Linked DNA regions of Deinococcus aerius. Each later gene encodes a partner of the first gene's protein in a complex. Links are inferred from orthologs where the notes say so. Each region holds a gene or a part of one and is shown on either strand. Other genes may lie near its edges.

What was found.
Region 2: the proteins of uvrA (region 1) and DAERI_RS01705 are in contact, whole or in part, in a crystal structure (PDB 4DFC), measured with the Escherichia coli proteins. The link is inferred for Deinococcus aerius from one-to-one orthologs.

The regions. Positions count from the first base shown.
Region 1 is NZ_BFAG01000001.1:581,591-585,427, forward strand. What follows is about bases 42-3,654. They hold uvrA (excinuclease ABC subunit UvrA), read right to left. Parts: upstream 3,260-3,654; coding sequence 242-3,259; downstream 42-241. Other genes in these bases: DAERI_RS02720 (hypothetical protein), read right to left, coding at 42-245. Also shown: more of DAERI_RS02720, read right to left, coding at 1-41. UniProt on the Escherichia coli protein: The UvrABC repair system catalyzes the recognition and processing of DNA lesions. UvrA is an ATPase and a DNA-binding protein. A damage recognition complex composed of 2 UvrA and 2 UvrB subunits scans DNA for abnormalities.
Region 2 is NZ_BFAG01000001.1:369,404-373,317, forward strand. What follows is about bases 212-3,901. They hold DAERI_RS01705 (DEAD/DEAH box helicase), read left to right. Parts: upstream 212-575; coding sequence 576-3,701; downstream 3,702-3,901. Other genes in these bases: DAERI_RS01700 (hypothetical protein), read right to left, coding at 212-507; DAERI_RS01710 (endonuclease domain-containing protein), read left to right, coding at 3,889-3,901. In the rest of the region: DAERI_RS01695 (DinB family protein), read right to left, coding at 1-7; more of DAERI_RS01700, read right to left, coding at 37-211; more of DAERI_RS01710, read left to right, coding at 3,902-3,914. UniProt on the Escherichia coli protein: Couples transcription and DNA repair by recognizing RNA polymerase (RNAP) stalled at DNA lesions. Mediates ATP-dependent release of RNAP and its truncated transcript from the DNA, and recruitment of nucleotide excision repair machinery to the damaged site.

The DNA.
Region 1 (3,837 bases):
AAGTACCCGAACCACCCGCCGAACTCGTCGGCCAGGATGGTCAGCAGCACCCAGGCGAGCAGCCGCTCGGCCCAGCCGCCCCCCACCACCGGATTGCTGGGCGTCCACAGCAGGTACGCCAGCAGCGCGAGCATGGCCCAGCCCCCCAGGAGCCGCAGGACGGTCCAGAACGGGGATACTCGAACCGGGTCCGGCAGGGGACGCGCCCGCCGCCTTTGCCGGGTGGGGGAGGCCGTCCCCGTCACGCCCCGACCGCCTTCTTCGTCCGGGTCTTCTTCGTCGCCGCCGCGCCGACCATCTCGCGGTCCTCAGCCCCGGCGGGCACGATCCCCGGCACCCGGCGCAGGTACTCGCCCGTGTAGCTCGTGGGGTGCGCGGCAAGCTGCTCGGGCGTCCCGGTAGCGACGACCGTGCCGCCCCGCACGCCGCCCTCCGGCCCCAGGTCGATGATGTGGTCGGCGCACTTCATCACGTCGAGATTATGCTCGATCACGACGAGGGTGTTGCCGCCCTCGGCCAGGCGGTTCAGGACCTCCATCAGCTTCCGCACGTCCTCGAAGTGCAGGCCCGTCGTCGGCTCGTCGAGGATGTAGATCGTCTTGCCGGTCGCCCGCTTGGACAGTTCGGACGCGAGCTTGATCCGCTGCGCCTCGCCGCCGGAAAGGGTCGTGCTGGGCTGCCCGATCCGCATGTAGCCCAGGCCCACGTCGCACAGCAGGCTCATCTTCTTCTCGATACCGGGGATGTTCTCGAAGAAGGTGCGGGCGTCCTCCACGGTCAGGTCCAGCACCTCGCTGATGGTCTTGCCGTTGTACTTGACTTCCAGCGTCTCGCGGTTGTAGCGGGCGCCCTTGCAGACCTCGCACGGCACGTAGATGTCGGGCAGGAAGTTCATCTCGATCTTCATCACCCCGTCGCCCTTGCAGTGTTCGCAGCGCCCGCCCTTCACGTTGAAGGAGAAGCGGCCCGCCTGGTAGCCCCGCCGCCGCGCCTCGGGCGTCCGGGTGAAGAGGTCGCGGATCTCGGTGAACACGCCAGTGTACGTCGCCGGGTTGGAGCGCGGCGTGCGCCCGATGGGGCTCTGGTCGATCTCGATGACCTTGTCGAGGTATTCCATGCCCTCGATGCGGTCGTAGCGGCCCGGGTTCGTCTTCGCCCCGTTCAGCTCGCGGGCGAGGGTGGCGTGAACGATGTCGTGGATCAGGGTGGACTTGCCGCTGCCGCTCGGCCCGGTCACGACCGTCATCGTGCCCAGCGGAATCTCGATGTCCACGTCCCTCAGGTTGTGCTCGCGGGCACCGAAGACCTTGAGCTTCTTCCCGTTCCCGCGGCGACGGGTGGCGGGCACCTCGATCTTGAGGTCGCCGCGCAGGTACTTGCCGGTCAGGCTGTCCGGGTTCTCCCGCACCTCCTCCGGCGTGCCGACCGCCACGATCTCGCCGCCGTGGACGCCCGCCCCCGGCCCCATGTCCACGAGGTAGTCGGCCTCCAGCATGGTGTCCTCGTCGTGCTCGACGACGATCAGCGTGTTGCCCAGGTCGCGCAGGTTCTTCAGGGTGCCGATCAGCCGCCCGTTGTCCTTGGGGTGCAGGCCGATGGAGGGCTCGTCGAGGACGTACAGCACGCCCGTCAGCCCCGAGCCGACCTGGGTGGCGAGGCGGATGCGCTGCGCCTCCCCGCCGGAGAGCGTGTTCGCCGTGCGGTCGAGGCTGAGGTAGTCCAGCCCCACGTCCACCAGGAACTTCAACCGGGTGCGGATGGCCTTGAGGATGGGCGCTCCCACCGCCGCCCCGAACTCGTTCAGCGCGTACTCGTAGCGGCGGGGGGGAGCGGCCTTCGCGGTGCCGCCGAGGTGGCCTTCGAGGTGGGGCTCAATGGCCTCATGGTTGAGCGTCCCGTCCTGGAGGCCCCGGAAGAAGGCGTCCGACTCCAGCACGCTCATGCCGCTCGCCTGCGAGATGTTCAGGCCACCCACCCGCACCGCCAGGATCTCGGGCTTGTAGCGGGTGCCGCCGCAGGTCGGGCAGGGCCGGAGTTCCATCAGTTCCTCCAGCTTCTCGCGCATGAACTCCGACTCCGTGTCCGCGTAGCGCCGCTCCAGGTTCGGAATGACGCCCTCGAACTCGGTCATGAAGCGCATGGTTTCCTTCCCGCCCCGGCGGTAGACGACCTCGAAGGGCTCGCCCGGCCCCTCCAGAATCGCCTTCTTCGCCTTCTCCGGCAGGTCGCGCCACGGGGTCTTGAGGTCAAACTCCATATGCTCGGCGAGCGCCTTGAGCTTGTCCCAGTAGTAGACGCCGCCGCCCGTGCCCTTCTTGCTCCACGGGAGGATGGCGCCCTCGGCGATGCTGAGCTTCTCGTCCACCACGAGTTCGGGGGCAAACTCGTTCTTGTGCCCCAGACCCGCGCAGTCGCCGCAGGCCCCGTAGGGTGAGTTGAAGGAGAAGGAGCGGGGTTCCAACTCCTCCAGCACGCTCCCGTGTTCTGGGCAGGCGAACTTCTCGGAGTACAGCTCCTCGGCGCCGGTGTCGGGCATCAGGACCCGCAACAGGCCCTCGCCACGCCGCAGGCCGAGTTCCACACTCTCCGCGATGCGGCTGCGGTCGCTTTCCCTCAGGGTCACGCGGTCCACGACCACGTCCACGTCGTGCTTCTCGAACTTCTCCAGCTTGAGCTTCTCAGCTTCTTCGAGTTCGTAGAGGGTGCCGTCCACCCGCACGCGGGCGAAGCCCTCGCGGCGCAGGTCGCCCAACAGCTTGCGGTACTCGCCCTTGCGCCCGCGCACGACCGGGGCGAGCAGGATGGCGCGGGCGTCCGCGAACTGGCTCAGCAGCCGGTCGGTGATCTCGCTCGGCGACTGCTTCTCGATCTTGCGCCCGCAGATCGGGCAGTACGGAGTGCCGATGCGGGCGTACAGCAGGCGCAGGTAGTCGTGAATCTCGGTGACGGTGCCGACCGTGCTTCGCGGGTTGTGGCTCGTCGTCTTCTGGTCGATGGAGATGGCGGGGGAGAGGCCCTCGATGCTCTCCACGTCCGGCTTTTCCATCAGGCCGAGGAACTGCCGGGCGTAGGCGCTCAGGGACTCGACGTAGCGGCGCTGGCCCTCGGCATAGATCGTGTCGAAGGCCAGCGTGCTCTTGCCGCTGCCCGACACGCCCGTGATGACCACGAACTTGTCGCGCGGCAGCTCGACCGTCACGTTCTTGAGGTTGTGTTCCCGCGCCCCACGGACCACTAGGTTCTGGTTCTGCAAGCTCAAAGCTCCTTCGGGAAGCGGCGAGCGGTGGGAGCCGGGCGCCGCGAGAGGGGTTCTGCTCCGCGCAGAAGGAGGGGGTCCTCCTTCGCTCTGAAACAGGCCATTCTAACACCTCGGGCGGGGTTGGGGGTGACACAAAAGGCCTAGCCGCATGGCCCCATCAGGTCGGGTCGTTGCTCCTTCCCCTTGAGGGGGAAGGCTGGGACGGGGTGAACTGAGCGCCCACCAGCGCGGCTGAAAGGTATGAGCGTCGGTCTTTGGTGTGGGTCGGGTGGCCCCGCCCGCTCACCCCCTCCCCGACCCTCCCCCCTCAAAACGCTTGATGCGAAATGAGAAGTTGGGCGAAGTGGCCTTTTCGTCGGCCAGCACGAGGGCGAGCGGTGCTCGCCACCCCTCTCCCCGACCCTCTCCCGCAAGGGGAGAGGGAGAAAAAGACTTCGTGCCACACGGTGTTTCCCGTATTGCACATCAGGCGTTCAAAGGGGAGGGAGAAAAAACGCGCCGCTGAGCCTGGTCATGTGGGCGACTGCCGGACGGAGGGGGAGTGCAAATGAAAGGGGAAGCGGCCCGCGAAGGCTGCC
Region 2 (3,914 bases), 210 kb from region 1 along the record:
CTGTCATGCCCGACTGTACCGCGCCCCGTGCTGTCTTCAGAGGTAGTCGAAGTACCGCTCGAACCAGGTCATCGTGTTGTTAAACGTGCCCGCGCATCTGCCGTAGGGGCCGTCGTAGGGGAGAGCCAACTCTTCGGGAGGAATGGCGGCAAAGCCACCCTGCTCAACCAGGGGAAGAAGCAGCGGTTCCAGTGGGCTCTGGATGGGGAGGCGTGCCCCCTGAGCCCACCTGAAGATGACGGCCATCTGCCCAAAAGAAGAGAAGCGAATGATGGCCTCCCGGTCGTCGGGAGTCTTGACATACAGATCGGCGACACAGCTCGCATCCTGGTACTGGTCGTCGTATTCGACGGGTACACACAGGAGAGCTTCAATCCGCCCTGCAAGGGTCCGCACCTGGGTCAGAAGAGCTTCCCGCTCCCGCTCGCTGAATCCCTCTGGAGCTTCCCAGTCCTGGGGATTCGGAGAGTCATACGCCATAAGCAGGGCGCGGATGTCCTCGGTCATGCCCGACTGTACCCCGCTTCGTTCCTTCCCTCGCCCTCCCCATTCCCGGCCCCGCGTACAATCTTCCGGTGACGGTCGCCGCCCCCAACCTCTCCAAACTCCTGCCGACCGCGCCGGTCGGGAACGTGTTGCTGCTGCCGCAGGTGGCCCGCGCCGCGCTCTTCGCCGCCCACCCCGGCCCCGCCGTGCTGCTCACCACGCCTGACCGGGTGGGTGTCTATGCCTCCGCTGGCGCGCTGGGGGCGCCCATCTCCGTCAATCCCGGCCTGCGCGACTGGGACGCCCGGCACGAACACGTCGTCCTCGATGTCAACACCGCGCTCGACCTGTTCCCCGCCCACCCGGAGGATCACGCGCTAAGCCTGCGCGTCGGCGCGAGCTACCCCCGCGAGGAGTTGCTGAGCCGCCTGGAACGCCTCGGCTACGAGCGCGGCGAGGAACCCGGCTTCGAGCTGCGTGGTGACACGTTGGAACTGCGGCTGGAGCCGGGGGCGGGTGTTCCGCAGGACGGCGACCCCCTCTGGATTCGCGCGGAGTTCTTCGGGGACGAACTCGACACGCTGCGGATGCTCGCCCCCGGCGATCTGATCGGCGAGAAGATCAAGACCTTCACCCTGGAGCCCACCGCCGACTACCTGACGGAAGTGAAGTGGGACGCCACGCGCCTCGACCTGCTGCCGGGCCGGGTGTTCCTCGACGCGCCGGAGTTCTACGCCTCGGCGCTGGGGCCGCTGGTGGACACCCTCTGGCCCCGGCTGCGGGAACGGGAGGTCACGAGCTTCGGCCGCGCACCGCTCGACCTCCCCGATTTCGACCTCGACCTGAAGGTGCTGCCCTTCTACCGCGCCCGCCTCTCCGACCTGGAGCGCGACGTGGACGAGTGGCGCGGGGCGGGCTACCGGGTGCTCATCCTCGTCCGGCACGACCGCACCGCGACCTACCTGGCGGAGAAGCTGCTGGAGACGCGCGAGGTGCCGTGGCTGACCATTCCGCGTGTCGAGGAGGGCCACCTCGGTTTCCTGCGCGCGGGTGGCGAGGGCGGCTTCGCCATCCCCGAACACCGCACCGTCGTCCTGACGGAAGACCTGATCTACGGCTTTCAGGGGGGCTCGGCGCTGCGCGGCAAGCGGCTGGGCGGCAAGCCCGTCACGGACGCGCTGGGCCTTCATGTCGGCGACTATCTCATCCACCCCGAGCACGGCATCGGCCAGTTTCAGGGGTTGGAGACGCGCACCGTCCTCGGCGTCACCCGCGACTACCTCAACCTGGAATACCGGGGCGGTGCCCGCCTGAGCGTGCCCATCGAGCAACTGCCCGTGCTGCGCCGTCACCCGGGCACGACGGACGACCCACCGGTTCTGTCGAGTTTCGACAAGAAGGATTGGGCGAAGGCCAAGGAAAAGGCCCGCAAGAACGCCGAGGAAGTGGCGGGCAGGCTCCTCGTGCAGTACGCGGCGCGGCAGGTCACGCCCGGCAACGCCTTCCCGCCGCAGCCCGAGTGGGACGCGCAGGTGGAGGAGAACTTCAAGTTCGATCTCACCCCCGACCAGAAGACGGCGCTGAAAGAGACGATGGCCGACCTCGAAAAGCCCAACCCCGCCGACCGCCTGATCTCCGGCGACGTGGGCTTCGGCAAGACGGAGGTGGCCCTGCGCGCCGCCCACCGGGTCATCGGGCACGGGAAGCAGGTCGCCATGCTCGTCCCCACGACCCTGCTCGCCGAGCAGCACACCTCCACCTTCGTCGAGCGGTTCAAGAACCTGCCCGTGCGGGTGGAGGGCCTGAGCCGCTTCACCGGGGACAAGCAGGCGAGGGCGATCCTGGCCGACCTCGCGGCGGGCAAGGTGGACATGATCATCGGCACGCACCGCCTCCTCTCCAGTGACATCCAGTTCAAGGACCTCGGCCTGATCATCGTGGACGAGGAGCACCGCTTCGGGGTGGGGCAGAAGGAGAAGCTGCGGGCGCTGCGCGGCCTCCCCGACGTGCCCAGGGACGGCAAGATCGAGATCCCCGAGGGCGTGAAGGCGGTGGACACCCTGGCCCTCTCCGCCACGCCGATCCCGCGCACCCTCTACATGAGCATGGTCGGCCTGCGCGACATGAGCTCCATCCAGACGCCACCCAAGGGCCGCAAGCCCATCCAGACGGTCCTGGCCCCCTTCGACCCCGTCACCGTGCGCGACGCGGTCCTCTCCGAGATCGAGCGCGGCGGCAAAGTCTTTTACATCCACGACCGCATCGCCTCCATCGGGGCGCGCAGCCTGTACCTCCGCAACCTCATCCCCGAGGCGCGCATCGGCGTGGCGCATGGCCGCATGAACGAGGAGGAGCTGGAGGAGATCATGCTGGGCTTCGCGGAGGGCGCCTTCGACGTGCTGCTCTCGACCACCATCGTGGAAACCGGGCTGGATATTCCCGAGGCGAACACCATCCTGATCGAGCGGGCCGACCGGCTGGGCCTGGCGCAGCTCTACCAGCTTCGCGGGCGGGTCGGGCGGCGGCAGCAGACCGCCTACGCCTACCTCTTCTACCCGCCGCGCATGACCGAGAACGCGCAGCGCCGGTTGTGGGCGATCGCCGACCTGCAAGACCTCGGCTCCGGCCACCTCCTCGCCGAAAAGGACATGGAGATTCGTGGCGTCGGGAACATCCTGGGCGAGGAGCAACACGGGCACGTGCAGGCCGTCTCCATCGATGTGTACACCGAGATGCTCGCGCAGGCCGTCGCCAAGCTGAAAGGCGAGAAGATGGAAACGCCCGCCAGCGTCTCCATCGACCTCCCCATCAACGCGCGCCTCACACCCGAATACTTCGACGGCAACGAGGAGGAGCGCATCGCCACCTACGGGCGGCTCTCGGACGCGCGCACCCTCCAGGCCGTCAGCCGCGTGGAGCGCGACCTCCGCAAGAAATACGGCCCGCCCACGCCCGAGGTCCAGAACTTCATCGACCTCGCCAAGCTGCGTCTCACCGCCGTCGCCAAGCGCGTCCTGAGCATCGGCGAGACGATGACGCACCTGCAAGTCACCTTCGCCTACAAGGCGCTCGACTACGACGCGCCCGGCCTGAAACGCTTCCCCCACAAGACCGAGGTGACGACCTTCCCCCCCGCCGTGAAGCTCGAAAAGCGCGGGCTGAGGCCGGACGACTACGCGCGGACGCTGATCGATCTGCTGGGGTATTTCGGGTGAGGGGAGGCTTTGGCGGGGTTACCCCTCAGTCGGCTGCGCCGACAGCTCCCCTGAAAAGGGAGCCTTGAAGCGCACGAAATGGGGGGGACGATGCCCACGGGAAGCCTCCCTTGTCAGGGGAGGTGGCCCGAAGGGCCGGACTCGCAGAGCTGCGCAGCAGAGGGGTCCCCTCGCATAAGCTGACGCCATGCGTGGCGCCTACACCCGCCGCCT